DNA from 4 places in the Paenibacillus sp. GCM10027626 genome. Region 3 is predicted to be linked to each of the others. Evidence: predicted binding sites of a transcription regulator. Region 3 holds the regulator's gene; each other region holds the start of a gene.
The links. The regulator Rex, encoded in region 3, represses fermentation and respiration genes when NADH is low (regulators of the CRP and FNR family bind a similar motif). The targets are predictions, from matches to a motif close to TTGTGAAATATTTCACAA.
Positions count from the first base shown of each region.

Region 1: nadA (quinolinate synthase NadA) is a predicted target of Rex. The motif match lies at 4,275-4,292, and genes of this name have one in related genera.
Region 2: ACFQ0N_RS09250 (cytochrome ubiquinol oxidase subunit I) is a predicted target of Rex. The motif match lies at 2,334-2,351, and genes of this name have one in related genera.
Region 4: ACFQ0N_RS11350 (DUF1641 domain-containing protein) is a predicted target of Rex. The motif match lies at 2,234-2,251, and genes of this name have one in related genera.

Region 1 is NZ_JBHTHC010000032.1:42,659-50,688, forward strand. Features, by position in the region: gene tilS (tRNA lysidine(34) synthetase TilS) at 1-1,147, shown strand, start outside; gene hpt (hypoxanthine phosphoribosyltransferase) at 1,413-1,949, shown strand; gene ftsH (ATP-dependent zinc metalloprotease FtsH) at 2,070-4,070, shown strand; gene nadA (quinolinate synthase NadA) at 4,329-5,267, shown strand; gene ACFQ0N_RS35120 (L-aspartate oxidase) at 5,309-6,937, shown strand; gene nadC (carboxylating nicotinate-nucleotide diphosphorylase) at 6,924-7,829, shown strand; gene ACFQ0N_RS35130 (type III pantothenate kinase) at 7,826-8,030, shown strand, end outside.
Region 2 is NZ_JBHTHC010000003.1:503,690-511,719, reverse strand. Features, by position in the region: gene ACFQ0N_RS09260 (bZIP transcription factor) at 1-291, opposite strand, end outside; gene ACFQ0N_RS09255 (WD40 repeat domain-containing protein) at 921-2,246, opposite strand; gene ACFQ0N_RS09250 (cytochrome ubiquinol oxidase subunit I) at 2,405-3,796, shown strand; gene cydB (cytochrome d ubiquinol oxidase subunit II) at 3,835-4,845, shown strand; gene cydD (thiol reductant ABC exporter subunit CydD) at 4,865-8,030, shown strand, end outside.
Region 3 is NZ_JBHTHC010000002.1:182,610-190,639, reverse strand. Features, by position in the region: gene ACFQ0N_RS04665 (3-hydroxyacyl-CoA dehydrogenase family protein) at 1-759, opposite strand, end outside; gene ACFQ0N_RS04660 (AAA family ATPase) at 912-2,438, opposite strand; gene ACFQ0N_RS04655 (hypothetical protein) at 2,431-2,967, opposite strand; gene ACFQ0N_RS04650 (cell wall elongation regulator TseB-like domain-containing protein) at 3,123-3,641, opposite strand; gene ACFQ0N_RS04645 (amidohydrolase family protein) at 3,641-4,936, opposite strand; gene ACFQ0N_RS04640 (redox-sensing transcriptional repressor Rex) at 4,917-5,567, opposite strand; gene dinG (ATP-dependent DNA helicase DinG) at 5,564-8,030, opposite strand, start outside.
Region 4 is NZ_JBHTHC010000004.1:360,754-368,783, reverse strand. Features, by position in the region: gene ACFQ0N_RS11365 (extracellular solute-binding protein) at 1-158, shown strand, start outside; gene ACFQ0N_RS11360 (ABC transporter permease) at 172-1,086, shown strand; gene ACFQ0N_RS11355 (carbohydrate ABC transporter permease) at 1,112-2,008, shown strand; gene ACFQ0N_RS11350 (DUF1641 domain-containing protein) at 2,337-2,771, shown strand; gene ACFQ0N_RS11345 (NAD(P)/FAD-dependent oxidoreductase) at 2,817-3,995, shown strand; gene ACFQ0N_RS11340 (sensor domain-containing diguanylate cyclase) at 4,280-5,884, opposite strand; gene ACFQ0N_RS11335 (sporulation protein Cse60) at 6,149-6,337, shown strand; gene ACFQ0N_RS11330 (cold-inducible protein YdjO-related protein) at 6,569-6,739, shown strand; gene ACFQ0N_RS11325 (transglutaminase domain-containing protein) at 6,989-7,768, shown strand; gene fumC (class II fumarate hydratase) at 7,858-8,030, shown strand, end outside.

The sequences.
Region 1 (8,030 bases), on a different contig from region 3:
AATGAATTTGCAAGCGGCTGCGCGCGAGAAGCGGTACGATTTCCTTTGGAAAACGGCAATCAAGTACAATGCTTCCCGGATTGCACTTGCCCATCACGCCGATGACCAGGCCGAGACGGTACTTATGCGGATCATTCGCGGAACGAGCATAAGCGGGCTCGGGGGCATACCGCTGAGGCGCAAAGAAACGCGTTTTGAAAAAAATGTGGAACTAATAAGGCCGCTGCTTCGTATGAACAAAGATAGCCTGCTCAGCTATTGCCAAGAGCGCGGATTAAGCTACAATGTAGACAGCAGCAATGAAAAACGCGATTATTTGCGCAACGAGCTGCGTCTTGACGTTTTACCCATGCTTACGCAGTATAACCCGCAGCTGTCGGGATCGCTCAATCGATTGGCGGAGCTGGCATCAACCGAGGATAGCTGGATGGAGGCCGAGACAGAGCGTATCTATGCGAGCATGGTCAAGCATGTGTCGAATGGATGGCAAATCGGCTGTAAGCAGCTAAATGGCCTGCATGTAGCTTTACAAAGGAGAATGATTAAACTAATATTAAAACATATGGGAATAGAAGCGGAAACCGCCACCTTTGACGGGGTTGAGACCATTCGGGCAGCAGTGGCTGACGGAGCGGCGACAACCTGGAGCGCCGATGTGGGGAATGGGATCCGATGTTTAAGGGAATACGATACGATGCGCTTTCTGCATGCAGGCGCTTCAGACGGGGCCGATGCAGACAAGTCTGGCAGTTATGCGTATTCTGTGGAGGAGGAGGCCCGATCGCTTGCAGTTCCGGAAGCGGCTGCCGTATTGATGTTTAGCCGTGAGCAGTATCATGGTATTGATCATCCATCCAGCCGGCTCGAAGCGGTATTTGACGCCGATCAGCTAAGTTTCCCGCTGACTGTGCGCAACCGCCGCCCTGGAGATCGTATGAGGGTACTAGGTTTAAACGGTGCCAAAAAAGTGCAAGATATGTTCGTTGATGACCGGATTGCTCCGTCGAGGCGGGAGCGGCTGCCGCTGCTGGCCGATGCAGACGGAACGATTTTGTGGATTCCAGGGGTGAGGCGCTCAGCAAGCGCACTGATCTCTAATCGTACTGTTCGGGTGCTTCGCATCCGGGCCCAATTTATTGAGGAATAACATCATGACTTGAATAAGTCGCACTCATCTGTTCATAAGTATAGGTGAGAAGAAACGGCTGACGCCGTCCTTGGCGCGAGGCAAGTTTCTTCCCCTGAAATTTTATAGAAATTATCGAGTAAAACTTATAAATTCTATAAAATCAAGAAGAGACAGCTGGCGCGGTCCTTGGGGCGCAACAAGTTTCTTCCCTTAGAAATATAAGCTAGGTATAAGGTAAAACTTATACTTTCTTATATTTTAAAAAAAGTGGGAGGTCCCAGCATTGCTGAATGACATTCAGGAAATATTGTATGACAACAACCAGATTCAGCAGAAAGTAAAAGAGCTTGGCGAACAGATCAGCCGGGAATTTGAAGGGCGGAATCCGCTCGTCATTTGCGTGCTTAAAGGCGCATTTATTTTTATGTCTGATTTGGTCAAAACGATTACGATTCCGCTGGAAATTGACTTTATGGCGGTATCCAGCTACGGTCAGTCGACCAAAACATCGGGTGTCGTCAAAATTATTAAAGATCTTGATACGCCGGTACAGGGCCGGGACATCATTATTGTGGAAGATATTATCGATAGCGGCCTGACATTAAGCTATTTGATCGATGTGCTCGAGCGGCGCAGCGCCAAATCGGTTACGCTTGTTACGCTTTTTGACAAGCCTGCCGGACGCAAGGTGGAGCTGGAAGCAGATTACAAAGGATTCGTCCTGCCTGACGCCTTTGTCGTCGGCTATGGCCTTGATTATGCGGAGAAATACCGCAATTTGCCGCTTATTGGCGTGCTGAAGCCTGAAGTGTATTCTTGATCGTCCTGTATAACAACATAGAACGATGCGATTCACTGTACAAGAACCTTCTCCATAAGGTTTGTAGTAGGGAATCATGCTATGGTAAAATATTTAAAGCGTCTTGAGAGGAGGTAGGGGATGAATCGGATCATCCGTAACACCGGATTTTATTTGATCATTTTTTTAGTGACCGTCGGGATCTTCCAATTTATCAGCAGCCAAAATGATACCACCGTCGAAATTCGATACGATCAGCTGAAGCAGGCCGTTAACGACAATAACATCAAAGAGCTGAATTATCAATTTGACGGCTACTCCTACTTGGTCACTGGTGAATATAAAACGAAGCCCGCAGAGATGAGCTCGGCGAAATTCTACACACATACCAATGTGGAAGAATTCGTCATCAGGGATATCTTTGAAGTTGCTGAAAAGAACAAAGTCGAACTTACCAACAAGCCAATGAAAGGCGAAAGTTTCTGGCTGACGTTTCTGACGTCAATCATTCCTTTCGTAATTATATTCATCCTGTTCTTCTTCCTGATTAATCAGGCACAGGGCGGCGGCGGCAAAGTGATGAACTTTGGCAAAAGCCGTGCGCGGCTGTACAATGAGGAGAAGAAGCGCGTCACATTTGAAGATGTGGCGGGAGCCGATGAGGAGAAACAGGAACTTGTGGAAGTGGTCGAGTTCTTGAAGGACCCGCGCAAGTTTGCTGCTGTTGGTGCACGTATCCCGAAAGGGGTTCTGCTCAATGGTCCTCCGGGAACAGGTAAGACACTCCTTGCACGGGCAGTTGCAGGGGAAGCGGGTGTGCCGTTCTTCAGCATCTCCGGTTCTGACTTTGTAGAGATGTTTGTCGGCGTCGGCGCATCACGTGTCCGCGACCTGTTCGAAAATGCGAAGAAGAATGCGCCATGTATTATTTTTATTGACGAGATTGACGCTGTAGGCCGTCAGCGCGGCGCCGGACTCGGCGGTGGGCATGACGAGCGCGAGCAGACACTTAACCAATTGCTCGTAGAGATGGACGGATTCGGGGCTAACGAGGGCATCATCATCGTAGCTGCGACGAACCGCCCTGATATTCTTGACCCGGCGCTGCTGCGTCCGGGACGGTTTGACCGGCAAATTACCGTTGACCGTCCGGATGTAAAAGGACGCGAAGCTGTTCTTAATGTTCATGCGCGCAACAAACCGCTGAACAAAGACGTTAAGCTGGATGTTATTGCGAAGCGCACGACTGGCTTTACCGGTGCAGACCTGGAGAACCTGCTGAACGAAGCAGCGCTTCTTGCAGCTCGCCGCAACAAGAAAGACATCGCCATGGTCGAGGTTGACGAGGCGATTGACCGCGTTATCGTCGGTACGGAAAAAAGAAGCCGCGTCATCAGCGACCGCGAGAAACGGATCGTGGCTTACCACGAAGCCGGACACACCATTATTGGCTACTTCCTTGAGCATGCCGATATGGTGCACAAAGTTACCATTATTCCTCGCGGACGTGCAGGCGGTTATGTCATTATGCTGCCGAAGGAAGATCGGATGCTTACTACAAAGCAGGAATTGCTGGATAAGGTTACCGGATTGCTTGGCGGGCGTGTAGCCGAGGAGCTGTTCATTGGCGAAATCGGCACCGGCGCATATAGCGACTTTAAATCGGCTACCGGCATTGTACGCAGCATGATCATGGAATACGGGATGAGCGACAAGCTCGGGCCGATGCAATTCGGAAGCTCGCAGGGCCAAGTATTCCTTGGACGCGACATTGGCCACGAACAGAACTATTCCGACGCAATCGCTTATGAGATTGATCAGGAAATGCAAAGCATCATCAATGATTGTTACACAAAAGCTAAGCAGTTGCTGACCGAGAAATCGAAGGAAGTTCATTTGATTGCTCAAACCTTGCTGAAAGAAGAGACACTGGAGATTGAGCAAATCAAGCGCCTGATCGATACGGGATCGCTGGACGGCGATGGATCGGAAGGCAATGAGCAAGTAACGGATGAGCCGACTACAGAGCCAATCGTTGATACGCTTGGCGGAGTAAAGGTCCGCATTCAGACACGCGAGCCTGGCGAAACGACAGTAGATCCGGACAACGGTCCAGATGATCAGGGATCTAATAAAGGCTAATCAAGGCGGGAAGCGATACAGCCTGTAAAAGGGCAAATTGGTCCATCTTGAGCGCTCTGCACCCTCATGCTATCCTTTGCTTGGATGCATGGGGGTTTTTCTTTATTCATCTATGTTGACAGTTGTACGACGCCCGTGTAAATTTATTCTTAATTAAATGAATTTATTGTGAATGGTCACACTAATGACAACTCGTCGATTAGTTTGTGCATCTGTTCACAAAGTAGGCTACCAAGTAAACAAGAGGAGAGGACATCCATGGAAGCATTGGCATTGGAACGCAAAGCGGAACAGCAGCGCGAATTGCGTGAACGCCTGATGCAATTGAAGAAAGAACGTAATGCCATCATACTTGCTCACTACTATCAGCGTGATGAAATACAGGAGGTTGCGGATTTCCGCGGCGATTCGTTTTTGCTGGCTCAGAAAGCAGCGCAGACCGATGCGGAGGTGATCGTTTTCTGCGGCGTTCACTTTATGGGTGAAAGTGCGAAAATATTGGCGCCCAACAAAACGGTCCTTATTCCGGATGAGCGCGCGGGCTGCCCGATGGCTGACATGGTCAATGTTGACGGTCTCCGCAAATTGAAAGATCAGCATCCGAATGCCAAAGTTGTCACTTACATTAACTCATCAGCCGAAGTAAAATCGGAGACAGATATTTGTTGTACATCTGCCAATGCAGTGCGGGTTGTCAACTCTGTAGATGCAGATGAAATTATTTGGGTTCCTGATAAAAATCTGGGACACTACGTACAGCAGCAGACGGACAAGAAAATGATCATCTGGGAAGGCTATTGCAACACGCATGACATGCTGACTGTCAAGGACGTAGAAGAAATGAAAGCCAAGTATCCGAACGCGGAGTTTGTGGTGCATCCGGAATGCCGCCCTGAAGTCGTGGCGCTTGGCGATTTTGTAGGCAGTACGACGGCAATTATTAAATATTGCAAAGAGTCGGAACGCAAAGAATTTATCGTTGGTACAGAGGATGGAACGGGCTATCAGCTGCGTATGGACAGCCCGGATAAAACTTTCCATTTTGCAACCAAATACCTCGTTTGTCCGAACATGAAGGTGAACAACCTGAAAAAGCTTGTGAAATGTTTGGAAACGATGCAGCCGCAAATTTATGTTCCAGAGCATGTCGCCGCTAAAGCGCGTCTATCCTTGGAGCGCATGTTACAAGTGAAGTAACATGCGCTACTCTCTTTCCAGAGAAAGGAAAGGTTAATCCGATGGTTCCTCGTTATTTAATAGATGTAGCAATTGACGAACTGCCCGTCATTGAAAAGGATGTAATTATCATAGGGGCCGGCATTGCCGGCCTTTTTACCGCATTAAAAGCAAGTTCCTCCAATGATGTACTAATGATTACCAAAAAATCGCTGATGGACAGCAATACGCGCTATGCTCAAGGGGGAATAGCAGCCGTTATTTCCGAAGATGATTCACCGGCTTATCATCGGCAGGATACGTTAGTTGCCGGCGCAGGCTTATGCTTGCCTGAGGCAGTAGATGTACTTGTGCACGAAGGGCCAAAAGGCGTGCGGGATTTAATTAAAATGGGTACGCAGTTTGATGTGGAGAATGGTACCTTTGCTTTGACCAAGGAAGGCGCTCACAGTCAGCGGCGGATTTTGCATGCCAACGGCGATGCCACTGGTTTTGAAATCGTCCGGGCATTATCGGAGAAAGCGGTAGCGGATCCGAAAATTGAAGTGTGGGATGACCATTTTGTGATTGATCTTGTCACTGAGGCCGGAGAATGCTGCGGCGCGATTGTGCAAAAGCCGGACGGCCAGCGGTTATTTGTTCGGGGAAAAGCGACGGTTCTTTGTTCAGGCGGAACAGGGCAATTATACCGCTATACGACCAATCCCGATGTAGCTACTGGCGATGGCATTGCAATGGCATACCGCGCAGGCGCATACATTCATGACATGGAATTTGTTCAGTTTCATCCGACTTCGCTTTGTTACCCGGGAGCGCCGCGGTTTTTAATTTCGGAAGCTGTGCGCGGCGAAGGGGCATATCTTCGCAATATTAAAGGCGAGCGCTTCATGGAACGGTATCATGAGCTGCTCGAGCTTGCTCCTCGCGATGTAGTGGCGCGTGCGATCGTTTCTGAAATGGAAGAGACGAAATCGACATTCGTCTATTTGGATATTACGCATGAGTCGCCTGAGATGATCAAGCATCGTTTCCCTAATATTTACGAGTTTTGCTTGCAATATGGGCTCGATCTGACGACAGACTGGATTCCTGTTGCGCCAGCTGCGCATTATATGATGGGCGGGGTCAAAACCGACCTTAACGGAGAAACGAGCATCGCCCGATTATTCGCATGCGGCGAATGCTCGTCTACGGGCGTGCATGGCGCGAACCGCCTAGCCAGCAACTCGCTCTCGGAGGCCATTGTGTTCGGCCGCCGCATTGTAGGCCGCATCAACTCTCTCGATCGTTGTCAGGTTACGCCGACAGCCAGCCAGGCGGATCATATGCCTGCACGCCAGAATACACCGATGCAAGCAGTCGTTGAGAAGCGGCTGAAGCTGCAAAAAATAATGGTCCGCTACGTGGGTTTGCGGCGTGACGGCAAGGGGCTGGAAAAAGGGCTGGAGGAGCTTCAGCGCCATTTGCCTATTTTTCAATCGGTGCTGCGGTTAAGAGAGGAATTTGAATTTGCCAATTTATTAACCTGTGCATTGTTGACGACGAAGGCGGCCCAGACGCGTACAGAAAGCCGCGGCGCGCATGCGCGTGAGGATTTCCCTGAACGGGATGACGTTAATTGGCAAAAACATACGGTATTGCACCGGGAATTTGGTGTGACAGAGGAGCGGATTGCAAATGGGGAATTATGATACGGAGCTGAGTGCAATTGTAGCTGGCGGGGGCGAGCTTGCGCTGCGGGAGCAAATAAAAAGCTGGCTGGCCGAGGATATCGGCACCGGCGATATTTCCAGCTGGGCAACGATTCCGGCCGAAAGCCGGTCCAAAGCCGTTATTCATGTTAAGGAAGACGGTATTGTTGCCGGTCTGCCTGTCGCACGTCTTGTATTTCAAATTGTCGATCCGACGATTGCGTTTTCGGCCCAAATAGCAGATGGCGCCGCTGTCACCAAGGGGACGGTATTGGCAGAAGCGGAAGGACGCACGCACAGCTTGCTTACGGGCGAACGGCTGGCACTCAATTTGCTGCAGCGTTTGTCAGGCATCGCTACCAAGACGAGGCAATTTGTTGCTGCTCTGGAAGGTTTGCCGGTTCGTTTGACTGACACGCGCAAAACGACGCCCGGCCATCGCCTGCTGGAGAAGTATGCGGTACGTGTAGGCGGGGGCTTCAACCATCGTCTTGGCCTGTATGATGCGGTCATGATTAAAGATAATCATATTAAAGGTGCGGGCGGCATTACACAAGCGGCTGCTGCCGCTCGGGCGAAAATACCTCATACGATGAAAATTGAGGTGGAGACAGAAACGCTGGAGCAGGTGGACGAAGCGCTTGCTTGCGGCGCGGATATTATCATGCTCGACAATATGGGCCATGAGCAGATGAGACAGGCCTCCCAGCGTATTAAATCGCAATCTCCGCATGTTATTGTGGAAGCGTCCGGAGGTGTGAGACTGGAGACGATTCGCGGCATTGCAGCGTGCGGAGTTGATGTTATTTCTGTTGGCGGACTCACCTATTCCTTCCAGTCCCTTGACATCAGTCTGGATTTGAATGAGAAAAAGGGAGGACCGTCAGTGTGATTTTAGTTGTAGACGTAGGCAATACGAATATCGTGCTTGGCATTTACAAAAAACAGACCTTGCTGCATCATTGGCGGCTAAGCACCAACCGATCGGGAACGGTCGATGAATATGGCGTGATGATCCACAATTTGTTCCATATTGCCGGGGTAAAGCTGCAGCAGATCGAAGGGGTTATTATTTCCTCCGTCGTTCCGCCGC
Region 2 (8,030 bases), on a different contig from region 3:
GAGCGTTAATGGCTTTTTGGCCTCCAGAATCAGCGGAGCATCTCCTTTGGGCTCCTCCGGTTTCTGCTTGGTTTCAGGCGCTTCTGCGTCAGATTTTCCGGCTTCGTCCTGCTTTTGTCCGGAGGCTTTGTTGTCTTTTTTCAACTGCTCATTTTCCGCTTTAAGCGTAGCGATCTCTTTCTTTAATTGTTCGATCTCGTCTGCAGAGGCGCCGCTACCGGATGAGCAGCCTGATAGAACAGATGCAAACAATGCTAGAGATAGGAAGGATTTCGTGGGAAATGATTTCATTTGACACCTCAAATAGTATAATTTTCCTACTATTATAAGACAAAACTCCCTGAAATGCGACAAATTGTTTCAAAATTCAGGGAAAATTATGCAGGTATATCCTGTTGCGATCTTTGAATCTTTTATAGAAGTATTTGGGAACACCAGCAACCAGTGCGGTATAGTCAAGGCGCCAGCAACAAGACCCGAAACAGTATCAATACTGCTTCGGGTGCAATATTTTTGGGGGGACGGGGGGAGCAGTCCGAATATGTGTTGAAAAAACGGCTTTCAAAACTAAAATCTGTGCTTGTCTTCCTTTCCTCCAAAAACTAATTGGATTTTATGTAGGTAAATACCCAGAAAAGATGATTTTTTTCAATCTAACTGGAAATCATCCAGCTAGTTCGGGCCAAATCGAGCCTTCTAATCTATATCTCCCATTCTAACTGTAGATTTTCCATCTAGTCCGACTAATTAGCGAGCAAAACAAAAAACGAACTGTAGAAAATCCATTTAGTCGGCCGACCCGTTATTTACGCTTTTTACCCGATTTTCGCGGCGCTTGCGGGCAAACAACGGAACCAGTGAAGTTATGCTCGTCCGAACTCTTTTGTGCAACATTTCCGGCTGGCTGTGGGGTGGGGTGGCTACCAGCGCAGCGGCGGCTCATCCTTCCACAGAATCCAGCGGGCAATTTCCTTGATCGGTGCGGTGCCGATCGTAAACGCATCCTTTTCTCCGCTTTGCAAATCAATCAAATGCAGCATGCCGCCATAGGTTCCTACGGCAAGCAGCGCTTCATCGGCCGACACAGCTAGGCCGGAAATCGTGCTGCCGACAAAATGCCGCCACAGCTCCTCGCCCTCGCTGCTGATCAACCGCAAGTAACCGTAAGCGTCGCCGAGAATTTGCCCCTGCGATGTCGGGGCCGCGGCATAGACCCGCATCTCGTCATTCACGCTCGGCCATTCCTTGTCCGCGGCGGCGTCCGCCGGATCATCAGTCAGCTCGCTGATCGTAACTTTAATCGTTTCTCCATTGTAGAAATGGCAAGCATTGAACCAAACCTCCTTGCTGTCAGGCGAGAAGGAGCAATAGTGAGGGTAGCTGGATAAGGGCTCAATTCGATAAGCCTCCCGTTTCTCCACGTCCAGCAGCAGATGCTCGCTGCACTGGCCGCCGTAGGCGATCCAGCGGTTATCGGGCGACACCGCCCCGTGCACCATGGCGTCACCGATATAGCGGTCTTCCTCATCCTCGTCCTCGTGAGCCGCCCCATAAATGGCTGGGTCAGGATGGAGGAGTGTAACCTGCTCCTGCTCTACGAGAAAGGTTCCCGCACTTGATACGAGCAATAGGGACTGGCCGCCGGAAAAAGGAACGATTTTTGTAAGGTGGCTTGCTGGCTTATCCTGATCGGCGAGCGACTCGTATTCCGGCAATATTTCCTTCATTCGCCGCTGCAGTGCGGTCCACTCATAACGGGCGGCTACAGTTCCTTGCAGCTTGCGGTCCGGCTGCGCGATCACACGAATCTCCTTATCGTCGGCCAGTGCGATATAGTTTCCGTCAGGGGAGACGCCTGCGCTGTATATGTTGGTGAATACTTCTATACTGTTCGCATCGGCGATATAAATTTGCGGCTTGGCAGAATTGCTGATTTGAACGAGAATGCCGCCATTATCCATAACAGCAATCGGCTCCACAGCTTGCATCTTATCACTGAATGAATTAGTAAAAGGCCAGGTTGCGGGCGGGAATTGCTCGCGCAGCTCTGCGATGCTTCCAGTCTGGTTGGCTGCTTTAATTTGCTTCAGCACTTGGCCGGCCAGCCGGTGACGCTTGTCCTCTTCGGGCTCCTGCTGCTTTTGCTGCCAATTGCTCGCCATGCCAATTCGCACAAACTCATTTATATCCGCGGCATATTTGCGGCCTTCCTGGCGCCAGAGCGCAGACAGTTCTTCACGTTCCATCGTTATTATGTCCTCCTCTGTCGGGTAATGCTCTAATTGTACACGATTTGACGTTGTGAACAAAAAATTCAAAATTGTATCCATAGATTGTGATTAAAATCACATAACAGCACTGGGCGCGGTTCTATAATGAGGATTAGTTGAAAGGGGCTGTTAATGTGGAAGCATTGGATCTGGCCAGATGGCAATTCGGCATTACGACGGTGTATCACTTTTTGTTCGTGCCGTTGTCCATTGGACTGGCGTATTTGATCGCTTTTATGCAGACGCTGTACGTCGTCAGAAAAGACGACAAATACAAGCAAATGACAAAATTTTGGGGGAAAATCTTTTTACTGAACTTTGCCGTCGGCGTCGTGACAGGCATTATTCAGGAGTTCCAGTTCGGGATGAACTGGTCGGACTACTCGCGTTTTGTCGGGGCCGTATTTGGCGGGCCGCTGGCAGTTGAAGCGCTGGTGTCATTTTTTATGGAGTCGACGTTCCTCGGCATCTGGATTTTCGGCTGGGACCGGCTTTCCAAGAAAGTTCACTTGGCTTGCATCTGGCTGGTTGCCATTGCCGCGACTTTGTCGGCGCTGTGGATTTTGAGCGCCAACTCGTTCATGCAGGAGCCGGTCGGCTTTGAGATTGCCAATGGCCGCGCAGAGATGACGAATTTCTTCGCTTTGCTGGGCAACAAACAGCTATGGGTAGAGTTTCCGCACGTTATTTACGGAGCACTTGCTACCAGCGCTTTGTTTATTACCGGGATCAGTGCGTACAAAATGCTGCGCAAGCAGCAGCTGGATGTGTTTAAGCCATCGTTTACAATCGGTATTGTCGTGGCGCTTGTTGCCAGCCTGCTGACTGCATTCGCCGGACATAGCCAGGCGCAGCATCTGATGCAATCGCAGCCGATGAAAATGGCTGCTTCCGAAGCGTTGTGGGAAACGAGCGGCGAGAGCGCGCCGTGGACGCTGTTTGCCACGATCAATACAGAGAAGCAGGAAAATGGCTTCAAGATCGATATCCCTTATGCGCTCAGTATTCTTTCGTACAATAAGCTGACTGGCAGCGTGCCTGGCATTCAGGAGCTGCAAGCCGAGTATGAACAGAAATATGGCCCGGGCAACTATATCCCGCCGGTGAAGACAACGTTCTGGAGCTTCCGGATTATGGTCGCGGCGGGCATGGCGATGATTTTCCTTGGCATGTTCGGCACATGGGCGGTTATCCGCAACAAGCTGGAAAAATCGCGCAAATACTTGAGACTAATGCTTCCGGCTATTGCCCTTCCGTTTATCGGGAATTCCGCGGGATGGATTATGACTGAGGTCGGCCGCCAGCCATGGATCGTATTCGGGCTGCAAAAGACTGAGCAGGGCGTGTCGCCGCTCGTATCTTCCGGTATGGTTGCTACATCGTTAATCGGATTTACGCTCGTGTACGGTATTTTGGCTGCGGTGTTCGTTTATTTGGTCGTGCTGACTGTACGCAAAGGTGCAGATACCGGCGAGCAGAGCGGTCATGAACAACCGGCGGATGGTTCCCCTGTTGCGACTTTATAGAACGAATACGAAAGCGAAAGTGAGGCGGAAAAAAGCGGATGCTGGAGACGCTATGGTTTATTTTAATAACAGTGCTGTTCGTCGGATTTTTCTTTCTGGAGGGCTTTGACTTCGGAGTCGGGATGCTCACGCCGCTGATCGGCAAGACCGATACGGAACGCAGAGTGTTGATCAACACGATCGGCCCGGTCTGGGATGGCAATGAAGTGTGGCTCATTACGGCAGGCGGGGCGATGTTTGCCGCTTTCCCGAACTGGTATGCAACGTTGTTTAGCGGGTTTTATATGGCTTTATTTTTAATGCTGCTGGCATTGATCGGCCGCGGAGTCGCCTTCGAATTCCGCAGTAAGCTTGCGAATACGAAATGGCGTTCCACGTGGGATTGGGTTATTTTCTTCGGCAGCTTGCTGCCTGCGCTGCTGTGGGGCGTGGCGCTGGCCAATCTGATGAAGGGCGTGCCGATTGACGAAAATATGAACTATGTCGGTTCATTCTGGGATTTGATTTCGCTTTACTCGGTCACGGCAGGGGTCAGTATTGTTTTGCTCTTTGTATTGCATGGCGCCTTATTCCTGTCGCTCAAGACAGAAGGCGTACTGCGTGACCGTGCGCGCGCAGTAGCGCTAAAAATCGGCAAATGGACGAGTGCGGTGCTGCTGTTGTTCGTCGTGCTGAGCTATTTTGAGACTGATATGTTTACTGCCAACGGACTAAGCCCAGGCATGGTGCCGATTTTGGCGGGGATGGCGCTGCTGTCCGTTCACTTCTTCATTAAAGCTGGCCGCGACGGCTGGGCGTTTATTATGACAGGAGCGACGATTGTGCTGTCGACGGTTACGGTTTTCATGCTGCTGTTCCCGAATGTGATGATTTCTTCGCTCAATCCGGAATGGTCGCTGACGATTTACAATGCGGCTTCGAACACGTACACACTGGAAGTGATGACGATTGTTGCCTTGACCGTGCTGCCGTTCGTGCTCGCCTATCAGGCTTGGACGTACTGGGTGTTCCGCAAGCGGATTCGTGCGACAGACCATCTTGACTACTAGCTGCTAGAAGGTAGAGACGATGATAAAAAAATTGTTCAAGCAAGTTCAAGGCACGCGCAAGCTGTTTGCAGTGAGCGTCGTGACAGGGTCGGCGGGCGGCTTGCTGCTCATCGGCCAGGCGATCTATTTGGCAAAAATTGCAGACGACGCATTTCTTGGCAAAATGAGTTTGTCGCTGCTGCTGCCCGCGCTTGGCGTCCTGCTGGGCATTATGCTGCTGCGGGCGGCGCTGCATGCGGCAAGCGAGTATGCTTCGGCGCAGATGGCCCAGCATATTAAGAGCGATCTGCGGATGCGCCTTGTGCGCAAGTTGGCTGAGCTCGGGCCGGACTATGCCAAGGGGGAACGAAGCGGCGAGTTGGTTGGAACGTTGTACGAGGGTGTCGAGCAGCTTGAAAATTATTTGGCCAAATATTTGCCGCAGGTTGCGCTCTCCACGTTCATTCCGATCGCGGTATTCTGCGTCGTCGCTGGCACGGATTGGATCTCGGCGGTGGTGTTCAGCATTACGATGCCGCTGTTGGTCATCTTCATGATCCTGATCGGCAAGGCGGCGAAGGCCAAGACGGATCGTCAATTTGAACTGCTTGGACGATTGGGCGGACATTTTCACGAGATGCTGCGCGGGCTGCCGACGCTGAAAATGTTCAATCGCAGCAAGGCGCAGCTGGAGATGATCGCGCGCATTAGCGAGGAACATCGCCGCTCGACGATGGGGACGCTGCGTCTTGCTTTTCTTTCGGCTTTTGTCATGGAATTGTTTGCTGCGCTCAGTACAGCCATTGTAGCCGTCTTTCTCGGCTTGCGGCTTATTGACGGCGAAATCGGCTTTGAGCATGCTTTTCTGGTGCTGCTGCTGGCGCCGGAGTTTTATACGCCGGTAAGAACGCTCGGCACTCAATTTCATGCAGGCATGAATGGAGTGACGGCTGCCGGCCGCATTTTCGATATTTTGAATACGGAGCCTGCCGGTCAGGTAGAGGATAAGGGGGGGACAAAGCAGAAGCTGCCGGCTTCTGCGCATCCCGCAGGGTACCGGATTGCCTTCGAAAATGTGACGGTTCATTATGAAGGGGAGAAGCAGCCGGCATTAACAGATGTGTCGCTAACGTTCGAGCCTGGCGAGCGGATCGCCGTTGTCGGGCCGACCGGAGCGGGCAAAAGCACCTTGCTCGATCTGCTGCAAGGCTTTATTAGGCCAACATCGGGTCGGATTGTAATTGATGGGGTTGATATGGCGGAGCTATCGATCGGCTGGTGGCGCGAGCAGTTGACCGTCATGACACAGAAGGTGCATTTGTTTCACGGGACAGTAGCGGACAATATCGGCATTAGCCGCCCAGAAGCGACAGGGGCGGACATTGCAGCGGCAGCCGGCATCGCTCATGCTGCGGCGTTTATTGAAGCGCTGCCGCACGGGTACGATACGGAATTGGGCGAGGCGGTGCGGCTTTCAGGCGGGCAGGCGCAGCGGATAGCGCTGGCCCGCGCCGTATTGCGGCGCGATGCCCGGCTGCTGCTGTTCGATGAACCGACAGCTGCGCTTGATTTGGCAAGCGAAGCGGCGGTCGCGAAAGGGATGGAGCCGCTGATGCAGCAGCGGATGTCGGTGACGGTCGCGCATAGGCTGGACACGGTAAGCGCGGCTGACCGGATCGTCGTGCTTCACGAAGGGCGCGTTGCCGAGCTGGGAACGCCGGCAGAGCTGTTGGAACGCGGCGGATTGTACGCGGATATGTTGGCTGCGGCCGCTGTGTATGCGGAGGAGCGGGAATCTCCTGCACCAGCGGAGGCCGAGACGAGTGAAACGCGTGAAGCTGGTGAGCGCGCTGCGGCTTGCGGGCCAGCCGGGCTGCCGTTGCAGCGGCCGGCTGCTGCAGCCCGGAAAGCCGGGAGCGGCACTTTTGTCCGTTTGCTGCAGTTTTTAAAGCTCTACAAATGGAGGGCAATATTGGCTGTGCTGCTCGGATTTGCGACTGTCGGCGCCAACGTCGGCTTGATGGGGACATCCGGATATTTGATCGCCAAAGCCGCTTTGCGGCCGGAGACGGTGCTGCTGCTATATGTGCCAATCGTGGGCGTACGCTTCTTCGGCATTGTCCGGGGAGTATTCCGCTATGTGGAGCGGCTTGTCTCGCACGATGTTACCTTTCGGATTTTGCAGCGCCTCAGGGTATGGCTGTATGAACGGCTGGAGCCAAGAGGGGCAACACTGCTGGAGCAAAAGCGCAGCGGCGACCTGCTCGGCTCAATTATAAGCGATGTAGAGCAGCTGCAAAACTTCTTTCTGCGCGTCGTCGCTCCGCCGCTTGTTGCTTTACTTACGCTCATACTAGGGTTTGCCATTATGGCCAATTTCGATGGCGGCCTTGCTTCACTGCTGGCAGCAATGCTGCTGTTGGCGGGTCTAGTCATCCCGTGGATATGCCATCGGCTGGGCCGGGAGAGCGGCAGCAAGCTTGTGAAGGAGCGGGCGGGCATGTACACGGAAACGGCCGATCTCGTTGCCGGCTTGCCGACATTACTGTTATATGGCCAGGCAGTTAAGATGGAAACGCGAATCAGTCAGATTCAACAGCGCATGGACAGCGAGCTGAAGCGGCAAAATCGCCTTGCCGCCGTCACAAGCGGTTCGATGGTCGGGCTGGCCCATTTGACGATGTGGCTGATGCTTGCAGCGGCTATTCCGATGGTGACGAGCGGGAAAATCGACGGCGTGTTCATTCCGGCGATCATCCTGATAGCATTTGCCTGCTTCGAGGCGATGATGCCGCTGCCGCTTGCTTTTCAGCATTACGGACAAACGATGGCAGCGGGGGACAGACTGTTTGCCTTAGCGGATGAGTTCGAAGCAGCTATGTACGCGCCGAAGAGTAATGAACGGCCGGGCAGCTCTGCTCCAGCTGCATCTGCCGCCGTCTCACCGGACGGCTGGCACATGGCTGTCGAGCATTTGTCGTTCCGCTATGCGCCTCAGGAGCCATATGCTTTGCATGACCTGTCGTTATCGCTGGCCAAAGGGAAACGGGTTGCTCTTGTAGGAGAGAGCGGCTCGGGAAAAAGTACACTGCTGCACCTGTTGCTGAAGCTGCGGCCTTACGAAGAAGGTTCGGCTTTGATGAACGGTGTTGAGCTGCGGCATTTGTCGGATGAGGAAGCGCGCGCCAATTTCGCTGTCGTATCGC
Region 3 (8,030 bases):
TCCGTATTCGCGAAACATTTGCTCCAAAGCGGCAAGGATTGAATCAAGCCCGAAGCGGTCGGCCATCTCGAAAGGGCCGTACTGGAAAGAGTAGCCGATGCGCATCGCACTGTCGATATCGTCTGCCGACGCCACTCCTTCCTGCAGCACATGCATCGCTTCGTTAATATAGAGGCAAATCAGCCTTGTCGTGACAAAGCCTGGCGATTCAAAGACCATGACACTTTTTTTATGAATAACCGCTTCGACAAAATGCTTCGTCCGTGAAAATGTGCTTTCCGAGGTTTTTAAGCCGCGGACAATTTCCACCAAATTGGTTTTTATGACCGGATAGACAAAGTGCATCCCGATAACCCGCTCAGGATGCGAAGTGAAGCCGGCAATTTCCGTCAAGCTCAGCGTTGACGTATTGCTCGCAAGTATAACATCGGGCTCGCACAGTTTATCCAGCTGAGCAAACACTTCCCTTTTTCTCTCCATATTTTCCGTCACGGTCTCGATCACGATATCGCATTCCGGAATGGCCGAGAAGCGCTCAACTGGATGAATCCGGTTCATAATCAGTTTTTTTTCGGACTGCGTCAGCGCCCATTTTTCGATCTGCCGGTCCAAACCGTGCTCAATTGCCTGGATTCCATTTTGCAACCGCTCAGGCGTATCCTCGTTCAAATATACATCAAGCCCGTTAGCAGCGAGCATTTCCGCGATTCCTTGTCCCATCGTACCAGCGCCAATTACGCCTACTTTACGTATTGCCACAACTGTCATCCCCCATATGCCGCCTTGCTCATCAGGCACTTGGCCCTTGCCGGCTATCATCATTAGATCTTATTATAGCTTTTTTACGGTATGGGGGCTATAGATGGCCATCTTTGTCCGGTAATCGCCACAAGACATTCACGAGTTTGTCATTAAATTATATCCTGCGCCGCTTCCTGTACAGGAAGAGCCTCGTTTGCGGCAAGCAGTTCGCGGAAGCTGTCGCCGCTAAGCGTCTCCTCACGAACCAGGACATCCAGCGCGCTTGTGAACACCTGGCGGCGTTCAGCCAATAGCCGCTTTACCCGCGACATCAGCTCATCCAAAATCGAGCTGTTGATTTGGGCCCATTTGTCGGGCGTCATCATCCGCTCATCAATAATGCCAAGCTCGGTCAGTCCCGACTCTGCCATTGAGCGCACAATGCTTAACACTTGGTCAAAATCCCCGCGCGAGCCTGTGCTTCGGTCGCCGTAGAACAGCTCTTCCGCCGCGGCTCCGCCCAGTGCAATCATAATTTGCTTTTCCAAAAACGGACGCGTGTACAAATAGCGGTCCTGCTGCGGATTGTGGCGGACATAACCAAGCGCTTGTCCGCGCGGCGATAACGCCACCTGCGATACACTGCCCGGCCGAACTACCTCCGCTGTAATAGCATGGCCCAATTCATGCAGGGCAACCCGATCCCGTTCCTCTTTAGTCGCCTCGCGATCCGTACGTTCTCCCATCATCACCTTGTCAATCGCCATGGACATATGGCGCAGGGCAATTTCCTCTTCGTCATCCCGCATCGCATAAATGGCTGCTTCATTCATTACACTTTCCAGCTGGGCGCCGGAAAAGCCGAACGATTCAGCGGCGATTCGGTTCAAATCCGCGTCCTCCGCCAGCGGCTTGTTGCGGGCATGAATGTCCAGAATATGCCGGCGGCCTTTTTTGTCCGGCAAATCCACTGCAATATGGCGGTCGAAGCGGCCCGGCCGCAGCAGCGCTGTGTCGAGCATTTCTTTCCGGTTGGTCGCGCCGATCAGCAATATGCGCGGAGATTCGTCGGTATGGATACCGTCCATTTCGGTCAGCAGCTGATTCAATGTCTGATCGTACTCCCGATGCTGCCCGCCGTCGCGCTTGCCGCCAATGACGTCAATTTCATCGATAAAAATAACAGCGCTGCCTTTGCCTGCCTTGAGCGCCTTTTGTCTCGCTTCCTTGAACAAATCGCGGATTCGGCTTGCTCCGACCCCTACATACATTTCGACAAACTCAGAGCCGGACGCAGCCACGTAGCTGGAATCGGTGTAATGGGCTGCCGCTTTTGCCAGCAAGGTTTTTCCTGTACCCGGCGGCCCGGTCAGCAAGATCCCTTTTAGCGGCCGGATGCCCAGCTTGGCAATCCGCTCCACATGAACAAGAAAATCCAGCGCTTCAATCAGTTCCTGCTTTGCCCGCTCCTGTCCGCCGATCTCTTCGAATGACATCGGTGCCGGAGGCCTCGGCTTGCTGCGCCGCTCATTGCCGATCGCCGCCAAATTGCCGCGGGAACGGACAATATAAATAAGGGCTGTCAAAACCAAGGCGGAAATAAAAATGGGAATGACATTAAGGCCGATATACAGCTGCAAAAAAAGAAGCAGTACAGGAATGAATCCGATCGCTATTTCTTTTTTATACTTATGCATCAGGCCACACCCCGATCCGCTCTGGGTTGCGCGGCAATACGACATACTTGACCGCATTGCCGTCTTTTAACGTAATATATACATTACTCTCGTCCATTTCCGACACGGCGGAAACTCCGGTATGGCTAGCTGCAATTTTCTGCATCGCAGCGGGAATTTCTTTATATTGCCGTCTTTCCATCGCTTGGGCAATATCAAATAAAGAAGCAGCCCATATATCGTTTAGCTTCGGACTTTGGTCCGGCTGTTCAATTTTGAGCTTCAACTGGCGATCTCCGATCACTTTACTGCCTTCATGCGCTATTGTGTCGTATACTTTTCGAATATTTGCATCTTCATTAAATGTTATATCGACGGTCACCGTATCGCGGCCAATATCCGGTTTGGCCGATACAACGCCGGGAATGTCCTTAACAATTTGCTCGAGCGGCTGAAATGCCGTAATATTCTGAAAAATATACCAACCGCCAAACAGCAGCACAGCTGAGATCGCTGCAGTCACTGCAATCGGTATGATTCGTAGTTTCATAATTGCAATAAGCCCCCTTCCAAGGATGCAATATTAATCATATAGCAAAACGTCAATACGATTCGCTATACGAAAGTATATCACATTCTCCTGTACTTAGGGGCGGGCAATAGATGGCAATAATGGCTGATGCCGCGGGTAATGCCGAGCCGCCGTTACTGCTGCGGCAGGGTATAGGTGACTAATAATGCACCATCGCTGAAACGAAAGAAGTCATAGAAATAGTTGCCGGAAGCTTTTTTCGTATAAAATACCTCCCATGCCGGCTCGCCGTCTTTGTAGCCCAGCTTGATATGCTCAATTTTGGCATCCGCTCTTGATTTTGCCAGCGCATCCTCCAACCTTTGTTTCGATACTCCTTCTTTCAGCTTGAACACTGACGATTCACCATCCTCCGGCATCCATGCATAAGCTTCGTCTCCATCGGCATCCTTGCCGTGAACGATCCACACCGTATTATCCCATACATATTTAACGGCGCGATCGGTTTCCTGCAGCAATCCGGCTTCCTTGACCTTGGTTTCCGCAACCGCTTGTTCATCCCAGAATGGGCGCTGCACGTAGCGGTAATATTGATTCAATGCAATCAAAGCAATTATAATTGCGGCTGCTATAATTAGTGTGATCCGCCATGGCGTGAGCACCGGTGTCCGCCGATATCTTGTTATCCGCATCAATGCTGTGACAGCCTTTCAAAGCATCGCTGCGCTTCCGCCAATACCTGCTCTTCATCAATCAATGTACAAATACCGTTGCGAACCACTTGCTCGCCATCTACCCATACATGTTTTACATCACGGCCGGAGCCAGCGTAAACTAAATGAGAAATCATTTCAGTCTGAGGATAAAAATGCGGCTGCTCACTGTCGATCGCGATAAAATCTGCTTTCATGCCTACTTTCAGCATGCCGATATCGCTTGCCTGTCCGATTGCTTGAGCGCCATATACAGTGCCCATTTTGAGCGCCTCATATGCCGGAACAGCAGTGGGATCTCCTGATACACCTTTATGTATCAATGCTGCCAGCCTAATTTCATCGAAAAGATCCAAATTATTATTGCTTGCCGCGCTATCCGTTCCAAGCGATACCGTAACTCCCGCTTTTAACAGCTCAGGAACACGCGCAACCCCGCTGGCTAATTTCAAATTACTGGCCGGGTTATGCGAAACCGCCACTCCCTTCTCAGCCAGCAGCGCAATTTCATCGTCCGTCAAATGTACGCCATGCGCAACTAATGAAGGACGCGAAAAGAAACCGAGCTTATCCAGATGCTCCACAGGACGGCAGCCGTAATCCTTCACATTCTGCTCAACTTCTGCGGCCGATTCTGACATATGGGTATGCAGAGGCACTTGCAGCTCATGAGCCGCTTCTATAATCCGCGCAATATAATCCGGCGGGCAAGTATACGGCGCATGCGGAGACATCATCGTCCGGATACGGCCGCCCGCCTTTCCGTTCCAGTCTTTGGCGAATTGCTTGGCCTCTTCCAGCTTTGCTGTCTGAACATCAGGCGGGCACAAGCCGATTACTCCCCTTGTGAGCATACCGCGCATGCCGGCCTGCTCTACAACTTGAGCTACGATATCCATACGGTCATACATATCGACGAACGCCGTCGTTCCGGCTTTCAACATTTCAATGACTGCAAGCGCTGTTCCCCAGCGGGCGTCGGCATCGGTATATTTCGCCTCCATCGGCCACATCTTTTGCTCCAGCCACACTTGCAAATTTTCATCGTCCGAATAGCCGCGCAGCAAGGACATAGCTGAATGCGCATGCGTATTAATTAAGCCCGGCATAAATACAAGCCCGCGGCCATCCAGGCGCGCTGCATTTTCGATCGTGGGCGCCTGCTCGCTCAAATACTGAATACGATCGCCTTCTATGACCATATGCCCTTTTATTATTGGACGAGCATCATCCATTGTTACGAATGTCCCGTTTTCAATCCACAGCCGGTTCATTGTCGTTGTCCCCTTCTTTCTCCAAATAATACGCCAGGCTTAGCAGCTCCCGGGTAAAATCAGCGTAATGAATGCGTATATGGTCAGGTACGCGCAAAATAGCCGGAGCAAAATTAACTATGCCGCTGACGCCAGCCTCGACAAAACGATCTGCTACATTTTGCGCAGCTCCGGCGGGTACGGTTATGATGCCGATGCGAATATTCAATTCGGCCACTTTGGAGACGAGATCTTCCATTGGCAGCACGGTCAAGCTGTTGATCGCGGTGCCGACAATGGAAGGATTCGCATCGAAAACACCCATAATTTTCATATTGTCCTTCAGATACATATTGTAATTGCATAATGCCCGGCCTAAATTGCCCGCTCCTACCAAGCCAACACTTAACGGCTGATCCAGCTTCAAAATTTGCCTGATTTTTTCAATTAAATAATTGACATCATATCCAATTCCTTTGCGTCCGAATTCGCCAAAATAGGCGAGATCCTTACGAATTTGCGCCGGATTAAGATCGAGCTTATTACCCAGCTCCTGCGAGGATACAGTCTGCACCTCACGCTTATTCAAATCATTGAGAATTTGCAAGTAGACTGGCAATCTGCGAACGACGGCTTCAGAAATTTTTTTCATTGCTCTGCTTCCCCTTTTTCCACGGACAACCATTCTCTAATTCGCGGGACGATTTGATTAAGATGCATATGCTCAATTTTCGGCCCAGGCAGCGAATACAAAAAGTATTTGCCATAGTAAGTTTCAATGACCCGGGTATCATAGATAAGCACGATTCCCCGGTCATTCGCCGTCCGGACAAGTCTGCCAAAACCTTGCTTAAACCGAATGACAGCTTGCGGAATTGACAGCTTCAGAAACGGATTTTGATTTTGCGCCTGCAGCAGCTCCGATTTTGCCTCGACAAGCGGATGATTCGGCGGCTGAAACGGCAGCCGGACAATTGCTAAGCAAGTAAGGGCGTCGCCCGGAATATCGACTCCTTCCCAGAAGCTGCTTGTCCCCAGCAGCACAGATGCGGCCTGCTGTTGAAAGCGGCGCACAAGCTTGCTGCGGTTGCTGCTGTCGATTCCTTGCCCTAACAGCTGGATGCTATGAGGCGCAAGCTCATCCTTTAACAGCTCGTATACTTGCTTAAGCATGCGATAGGAAGTAAACAATACCAGCATTCTTCCTTTAGTTTCTACCGCAATTTCTGTTAGAGACTGTACCAGATGTTGGATAAATTCCGCCTCTCCCGACATTCCCTTTAAAACCGGGAAGTTGCGCGGAATGCATACCAATGCCTGCTCCCGGTAATTGAATGGCGACGGCAGCTGCACGGTTTTTAAACTTCCTTTATCTTCAGCCTGCGCTAAGCCTAATTGGCCGCTCGCATATTCAAACGATTTATGCACCGATAAAGTAGCAGAAGTAAGAATAACACTTTTTTTCACATCAAAAAAATAAGTGCGCAATTTCTCGCTTACATCAGCCGGTACAGCGAACATATGAACCGATTTTGCGCGAAAATGCTGATTGGCCTCAAGCCAATATACAATATCTGCTTTATCCGCCCGGACAAATGAACGCACGTCATCTCTTGCCCGTGACATATCCTTGATCGTGCCGCTCAAATCGGTAACGAGCGCCGCCAGCTGAGAACTTTCCAGCTCTTCCTTCATTTCCGCGAACATTTTATCAAGCGGTCTGATAACTTGGCTTAACAGGCCATGGACAACCTCTTCGGCCGCTTGAACGTCCTTCCAGCCTTGCGGCAGCTTCTCGGTTCGCAAGCGATACACGGTTTGTCCCGTTTCACCGGCAGATTCCTGCGAGCTGCCGTTCATCACCATATACAGCATCTCGAACAGCCGGTCCCATTCGTCCCTCAAATCGCCGAAGACCGGAACAATCTCTTCAATCGTTTCCTGCCAGGCCGCGCTCTTCTCGGATTCCCCGTCCAGTTGATGCTTCAATTGAATGAGCTGTCCGCTGCGGGCATCTTTGCATAACCGTCCCAAGGGGTGCTGCACGCTATGGTAAGAAATTTGCGTTCCCAGATGCTTGCTTGCGACCTCTTCCAAATGATGCGCTTCATCGACAATCAAATATTCAAATCCCGGCAGCAAACGATGGTCTGCTCTAATATCTGTGAACAGCATAGAATGATTGGTAATGACAACATCAGCGATGTTCGCTTCCTGCTTTGCCCGGTGATAAAAGCATCTTTTGAACCAAGGACAGCTGCGGTTTAAGCAGGAATCCGCATCGCTCGCCACTGTAGACCAAAATTCCGGCCCGCGGCTGCCTAAATTCAGCTCTTCCTGATCGCCATGCTCGCTTTCGCCAAGCCAGACAACCATTTGGGCCGCAGTAATCCGGTCCTCGACAGGAGCCGCGAAGTCTTTCATGATTACTTTGCTTTCAAACTTCCTTAAACATAAATAATTGCCGCGCCCCTTGAAGACTGCAGCTCTAAACGGATAGGGAAGCACGGACTGTAGTAAAGGCAAATCCCTTTGCCGCAATTGCTCTTGAAGATTAATCGTATGGGTGCTGATTACGATTTTTTGATTTTCTTTGACGCCATAATATAAGGCCGGGAGAAGGTATCCAAGCGATTTTCCAGTCCCTGTACCCGCCTCTATCATTAAATGTCGATCCTCTTTCAGAGATTCATACACTTCCTGAAACATAATCGACTGCGCATCGCGTTCTTCATAATCTGGTATAATCGCACGAATATTATTTTTTACGTGGTCTAAAAACTGCTCAAAAGTCCAATCGCTTACACTTTCGGCATCCCATTCTTCGCTGCGAGGGGCTTGCTCGTCCGTCCAATCGCCTGCCTTCATGGCAAATTGGCGAAAATAATGGAAGGCATCAGCATCGATCGTTGAGACGGCTTCCTTCTCGGCAGTCAAATATTGGATGAACCAACACAGATCATCCAGCTCATCGGACAATACCGCGGCAAGCCGCTGCAATGTAAGTAAAGGAAGCTGCTCCAATTTATGATAGCATATTGCAAATAATTCGCCCGTTGCAATTGCGTCGCTGTCCGCCCGATGATGCTGACCGTGATCAATGCCGAATAATTCT
Region 4 (8,030 bases), on a different contig from region 3:
AAAGCACGCTCGACAAGATGAAGCAGGAAGTGTTCACCAAAATTATTATGGGCCAAAGCGATATTAGCGCCTTTGACCAGTTTGTAGCCGATTGGAACAAGTTTGGCGGCGAAGATATTACGGCCGAAGTGAATGAATGGTACAAAGCGAAACAGTAAGGAGCGGATGACGATGCAAGCGATAGCGAACAAAAGCCGGCATTGGCGCAAGTATGGTCCGCTGCACCTGATGCTTTTGCCCGGAGTCGTCATGCTGGTGCTGTTTCACTATATCCCGATGGCGGGGATCGTTATTGCCTTTCAAAACTTCATTCCAGCCAAAGGCTTTTTCAGCTCCAAATGGGTTGGCTGGGAGAATTTCGAATTCATGCTGGGCATTCCCGGCATTGGACAAATTTTATGGAATACCATTTACATCGCTTTGCTGAAAATGATATTCGGTCAAATCGCACCGATCATTACAGCGCTTCTATTAAATGAGGTAAGGCGTTCAAGCATAAAAAGATCAGTGCAAACCTTGATCTATTTGCCGCATTTTTTGTCCTGGGTCATTCTGGGCGGCATATTGATTGATATTTTGTCACCTTCGCACGGGATGGTCAATGAGGTGTTGTCCTGGTTCGGCATGAAGCCCGTCTTCTTCCTGGGCAACGAAACCGCTTTTCCTTATGTGCTTGTAGCGACCGATGTTTGGAAGGAATTTGGCTTTGGGACAATTGTTTATCTGGCTGCTTTGACGAGCATTAATCCAACGCTTTATGAAGCCGCGATCATGGATGGAGCAGGCAGGTGGAAACAGACCTTTCACGTTACGCTGCCCGGCATGCTGCCGATCATCGTATTGCTGGCTACACTCGGGCTGGGCGGTGTGCTGAATGCCGGCTTCGATCAGGTGTTCAATTTATACAACCCGCTAGTCTTCCGGACAGGCGATATTTTGGATACTTTCGTCTATAGGCTCGGACTAGTAGATGCCCAATATGCGGTCGCAACGGCAGTCGGTTTGTTCAAATCCGTCGTTTCCTTATTATTTGTCAGCGTGTCCTATTGGCTGGCTTATCGACTGGCCGGATACCGGATATTCTGATGAAAGAAAGGGGCGAATCCAGATTATGGGCTTCAACGACTCGCGCGGGCGAAAATTGTTTTTGGCAGCCAATAATATCTTTCTTATCGGCTTGGCGATTGTATGCCTGCTTCCACTTGTAAATATTTTGGCGATTTCTTTCAGCTCGAGTGCAGCGGCGAGTGCTGGTGCTGTGAAGCTTTGGCCGGTTGAATTCACGCTTAGCTCTTACAAGTATGCACTGGCCAAACCGGAATTTTTAACTTCATTATTCGTATCGATCGAACGGGTCGTGCTGGGAACGGTCATTAGTCTGGCTATTGTAGTGATGTCGGCTTACCCGCTTTCCAAGGAACGTAGTGAGTTTCCGCTGCGCACGATCTATGTATGGTTTTTCTTTGTGACCATTTTATTCAGCGGTGGATTGATTCCGACTTATATGGTCATTCGCAACTATCATCTGCTCGATACGGTATGGGCGCTCGTCCTGCCGGGTGCGGTTGCCGTCTTCAATATTGTTTTGCTCCTCAATTTTTTTCGCGGCACGCCTAAAGAGATTCAGGAAGCGGCCTTTGTAGATGGCTGTACCCATTGGCAAGTTTTATGGAAGATAATGGTGCCTGTTTCTATGCCGGCGCTTGCTACTATTTTGCTGTTCACTTGTGTAGGACAGTGGAATTCCTGGTTCGACGGATTGATCTATATGAACTCGCCATCGAACTATCCGCTGCAAACCTATTTGCAGACATTGGTTGTTAGTACGGAGATGTTTACAGAAGCCGGAAATTTGACTGCTGAGGACATGAAGGCGCTGGCAGAAATATCCGATCGGACGACAAAGGCGTCGCAAATTTTTTTGGCTGCGCTTCCTGTTCTAGCGCTGTACCCTTTTTTGCAGAAGTATTTTATGAAGGGGATCGTGCTTGGAAGTGTGAAGGGCTAGCTTGCTGCTCCTTCGATACTGCTTTATGGCAGCTAAAATGACAGCATTCGACAGGCATTTTATGAATAACGGGCAGCTTCCTGACGGCAGTTGTCCGTTATTCGTTCATAATGCCTAAACTTTCATAAAACATTGTTGCCAAAAAGGCTCCCATTGGGTGTATAATAGAGGCATATGTAAAGCCGAAGTTTACAGGAAAAAAGTTTTTGCAGTATGCGAGCTTCTTTGTGATTATTTTCACTACTAATGCGCGCAAATTGTGAAATAATAAGCTTAGTCTTTATGAAAGTCCTGTAACAACTTTTATGAACAAAGGAGATACGTGAAGATGCAAGAGACGACTGTTCAAAATGCAGAACAAGAAACTTCTGTTCAAGCGGTTGCCAAGCCGGATGTGCTGGATCAGCTGCTGAAGCCGGAAGTACAGGAAGCATTGCAAGTTCTTGTTGAACAACTGCCGAAGCTTTCCGAGATGATGGCACTTATGACTAAAGTTTATGATTTGGCAAACCGGGTTGCTTCCGACCGCGTCCTGATTCAAGATACGGTCAGCGGCTTCCAAGAGGTTTGGAAGCCAATTGAAGAAAAAGTGAAAGGTTATGCCTCTGCCGCGATTGAAGCCAATGACCGTGCTGATCAAAGCGACGCGCAAATCGGTCTGTTTGGTATGCTTCGTTTGCTGAAAGACCCTGAATTGCAAAAAGTGCTGCGCTTCGGACAAGCGTATCTCGACATTTTGGGCGAGCGAAAAAAGCAAGACTAATTATAAAGCCATTTTTCAGCTGAACATAATGAATGGAGGATAACCGTGAGTAAACAAATTTTGATCCTGGGCGGCGGCTACGGCGGCTTGCTGACTGCACTGTCTGCTCGTGCCCACCTGACTCCTGAAGAAGCTACAATTACTTTGATCAACCGTTTCGACACGCACCAAATCATTACTGAGCTGCACCGTCTTGCTGCCGGCAACGTAGCCGAGAAAGCTGTAGCGCTGCCGCTGCAAAAGCTGTTCAAAAACAAAGAGATCAACGTACAAGTTGAAACTGTACACAAAATTGATCTTGAAGCAAAGAAGGTTGTCGTTGAGAGCGGCTACTCTTTCGACTATGATACCCTTGTGCTGGCACTGGGCAGCGAAACGAACTTCTTCGGTATCCCTGGCCTGCAAGAGAACAGCTTCGTGCTGAAATCTGTGAATGACGCAAATCGTATCTTTGCACATGTTAAAGAGCGTGTACGTCAATACAGCCAAACTAAAGATGCTGCTGATGCTACGATTGTAATCGGTGGCGGCGGTTTGACAGGTGTTGAGCTTGTTGGCGAATTGGCAGACGAGCTGCCGGCTATTTGCCGCCAAAATGGCGTTGACTTCGAAGACATCCAGCTGAAGCTGGTAGAAGCGATGCCATCGATTCTGCCGATCTTCTCTGCTGATCTGATTGCGCGCGCTACTTCCAGCCTGGAAGCACGCGGCGTTGAGTTCCTGACGGCCCTGCCGATTACAGAAGTGAACGGCAACGTTGTAACACTCAAAGACGGCAGAACAATCGAAACCAATACACTCGTTTGGACTGGCGGCGTTCAAGGCAACTCCCTTGTTGCCAACTGCGGTATCGAAGTTAACCGCGGCCGCGCCACAGTTACTGAAGGGCTGCAATCCGTATCGCACCCTGACGTATTCCTGGCAGGCGACTGCGCAGTGGTATTTGGTCCTGAAGGCCGTCCGTATCCTCCAACTGCCCAATTGGCTTGGCAAATGGGCGAGCTGGTTGGCGCGAACATCGCTGCCTCCTACAAAGGCAACAAAATGGAAAGCTTCTCGCCAGTATTCTCGGGTACACTGGCAAGCCTCGGCCGCAAAGACGGCATCGGCGCTATCGGCGAGACCGGCATTGAGCTGAAAGGCACGCCTGCTTCCTTGATGAAAAAAGCAAGTAATGCCCGTTACTTGTCGCATATTAACGGTCTGTTTACACTGGCCTACTAATAAGTTTGAAAAGCGCCGATCCTTGCGATCGGCGCTTTTTTGGATATTTCAGCCTCCTGGCACATGTACGAACGCTAACGGATCTCACGGGCGCTATTTTCGGAAAATCGACGAATCTGAAATTGTAACGGAACTGTGCGCCGCTATTTGACGATGATGAGCCCGATTTCGCAAGAAAACGTCGAATTAAGATCGCCCATTTCCGTTAGATTTCAAAAAGAGGGGTTTTTGGCGAAATAACGTCTGTGGCTTCCGTCTAGATGAAATAGAAACAGCTGTCCGGCCTACATTGGGACGGCGGAAGCCTCCGCAACAACGGCGCGGTTCCGGCCGTCACGCTTCGCTTTATACAGCGCCGCATCGGCGCATTGGAAGAGCTGTTCTGCGGTTTGCGCCTGCAGCGGATATTGGGCAATGCCCAGCGATACCGTTACAGGCTTACCTGTAGGACTTAACGTTGTTTCCATCGCCGTGCGAAGCCGTTCGGCAATTTCCAGTGCCCCTGACTGGTCTGTATGGGGAAGCAGGATGACAAATTCCTCCCCGCCGAATCGGCAGCAAATATCGCTGGGTCGCGCTGCCTGCAGCATAATAGCGGCCAAATGCTTCAGCACCTCGTCGCCGACATGATGGCCGTATGTGTCGTTTACGCTTTTGAAGCGATCGATATCAACGACGATAATCGCATAGGGCAGCGCTGCCGCTATCCATTGCCCGGTCGCCTCTTCCATTGCGCGCCGATTGAAGAGCCCGGTCAATTGGTCGGTGGCGGCATCCTTGGCCAGCATCGCCGCTTGCCGCTCGTTGGCTTCTACCGCCAGGCTCATGGCACGGCTCAGCCGGTGTGCTTCCTTATTCCAGTGGGGAAGAAACTCTGTTTTTGCCACCGTCTCTCCTTCAGAAAGCCGGACTGCGAGGCTGGATAATCCGACGAACGGCCGGGCAAGTTTGATGGCAATCCAGATCGCGCAGGCCATCATTATAATCACAGGCAGCATCATATTGAGCAGCTGATCCTTAACGAGCTTGTCCAGCTGTTCATAGATGGCATCCTCTGGTGTTTGCATAACAACTCCCCAGTCGTTGTCTGCGACCGAAGAGTAGCCGGCCAAATTAGCAGTACCGCGGCTGTTAACAACCTGATCTTTCCCGCTTTCTCCGCGGCTCAGCCGTTGAACAATCGGATTACCGCTCACATTCTCCCCGAGTCTTGCTGTGTCCGGATGGTAGATCAGGTTTCCTTCAGGACCGACGATATAAAAATAGGATCCCGTTTCGTTCGTACTGCTGGAACCGAAAATATCATTGATAATATTCGGCTCCTGCAAATAGATCGTCCCGCCGATCATCCCGCGATAGCGGCCGTTTTGATCGAATACAGGATAGGACATGAGGACAATCAAGCGGTTGGTTGAACCGATATAAGGCGGCGATAAGTAAGGCTTGCGCGAAGTGAAGGCGGCTTGGCCGGCTTTTGTCGACAGCGGCTTCCCGGCAATCCCCACCGAACTTGGCGAGACATGTCGAATCAGCCCCGTCTCATCAGCCCAAAACAAGGAATTGAAGTAATTGCTGCTGTTGTGGATTTGATCCAGCTCAGCTTGAAGATCGATTTGGCTGTTCTCATAATGCTTCGATACGTAAGATGCGGTCGATTGCAAATTTTGCCTCATCGACTTGAACAAAGTGGTAATCGTCTGACTCATCTTCGCAGCGCTGTCGTAGTTGAGCTCCAGCGTCGTCTGAAAGAGGGAGTCTTTCTCAGTACGGTAAGAGACGACAATTAACGTAATGGCAGTTAGCACAATGGAGAGCGATATTAATAATGGAAGCAAAATAATTAGACTGATTTTTTTATTTTCTTTTGACAATGATCGGGTACGTGCCATGACAATCCCTTTCTGTTTCCGATAAATTCCGCTGATGTTCATCATTTTAATTCGACAAAATGCCGCTGTTTCCTCTAAAAATTAGCCGGCAAAAGACTTGTTTCGCCAAGTCTTTTGCCGGGTTTGACGTCCTTTGCCTTTAATGTTATATTAGGGTGACTTGAGGCATTCCGCATCTTTGGCGGGGTGCCTTCCTCTATTTTGAATATATTTTACATTTAATGCCACATCCTTTGGGATGAAAGAGCCTCAGGAGGTAATGCGATGATTCAGGTAAAAGAATTTGTAGACACTGATAATTCTTATGCAGAAAACAAGGCAAATCAATTTTTGGCGACGCTGGATGAGAATCAATTCATCGATATCCGTTACGGTTCCGTTCTTAAACCATCTCATACCGGTACGGCACAGCAGCGCAGTTCCATCCTTGTCATCTATCGCACGAAGCAATAACTCAATAATAACTGAATGGGGAGATTGTGAATGGAAAGGGGATCGATTCCGTTGACGGCGCCCAAGCCTCCTCCTTTGCATGAACCGGGTTCAGCAGGAAACAACAGCAACCAGGACAGAATTGAAAGCAGATATAGAAGATTTTTTATGTTTGTCTCCGCATTATCCACGGCCGGAATTGTAATCATCGCAATATGCTACGCGTTTTATTACATGTTTAAGTGATTGCAGATGCTTAAGCTGAATGAAAAAGTTTGGGAGTGCTCCGGAAAGTCATGCTTTATTTGGATTTCCCAAGACAAGCTGACAAGGCGCAAGCCCAAATGCCCCGTATGCAACAAGACGATGATACTATCAAGCAAAATGGCCGGCCGGGTCAGCCGCCCGCTTTTTTTCAAATAGCGGGCCGCGGACTTTATTTTCTGCGACCTATTAAGTCATCTTGAAGTCAACTTCAGATGGCTTTTTTTAAAATATAAGAAAGTATAAGTTTCACCTTATACACAGCTTATATTTCTAAGGGAAGAAACTTGCCTCGCGCCAAGGACGGCGTAAGCCGTTTCTTCTTGATATAAGAAAATAATTCCTTCTTTATTCAAAATGTTTTTTTACGGTATAATATGCCTAAAATAAGCGTAAGGGAGGCTGAACATGTATAAATTGCTTTCAAGTTTAGTCTTGTCAGCAGTATTGCTGATTTTTGGGACCGGTTCGCAATTAGGCAATCCGCAAGTGGCTCCATCCGAAATGTCATCCCTGCAAGCGCTAAAACAAAAGGTTGTCTCGCAATTACAGAAGCAAATACCAGAAATCCAAGTCGACTATGACGGGAATAAAACTGAACTGTCTGAAAAAATTGCCGATGTCCTTAAGGAAGCGATTGCCGATAATGACTACATAGCTTACATTGTAGATTCATATTTTTACACGGTACGTACTTGGGGCGCTTCGGCCAAAATTAAAGTGAACGTTACCTATCGCGAATCGGCTCAGCAGACCGCCAAGGTCGAGCAGATGATCGATCGGCTGCTCCCGAAGATCGTAACCAAGAAGATGAGCGATAAAGAGAAGGTGAAAGCAATCCATGACTGGGTTGTGCGGAATTTGGCCTACGATGCTTCATTGTCCAGATATACAGCTTATGAGGCGTTGACGGAGGGCACGGCAGTGTGCCAGGGCTATTCCCTGCTCGTCTACCGGATGCTTGAAAAGAGCGGTATAGAAAACCGGATTATTGAAGGAGAAGTCGATACCGGGAGCCATGTATGGAATTTGGTGAAGCTCGATGACCGCTGGTATCATGTAGATGCGACTTGGGACGATCCAACTCCGGACAAGCCGGGCAAAGTAAGCTACACCTATTTTTTGAAGAATGATCAGCAGATGAAAAAGGATCATACGTGGACCAAGTCATATCCAGCGGCAAAATAAACAATACAATCACAAATCATAAGCCAAGCCGGGCATACCGCCCAAGCTTGGCTGATTTTATTCTATTCTATTCGGGGAGCTGAAGCATAGTGAGCGATGTACGTATTGAACGCGATTCGATGGGAGAAATTACTGTACCGTCTGACCGACTTTGGGGGGCGCAAACGCAGAGAAGTCTGCACAATTTCAAAATAGGGATTGAGAAGATGCCGTTTGAGCTTATTCGTGCCTTTGCCTGGCTGAAAAAGGCGGCGGTCCTTGC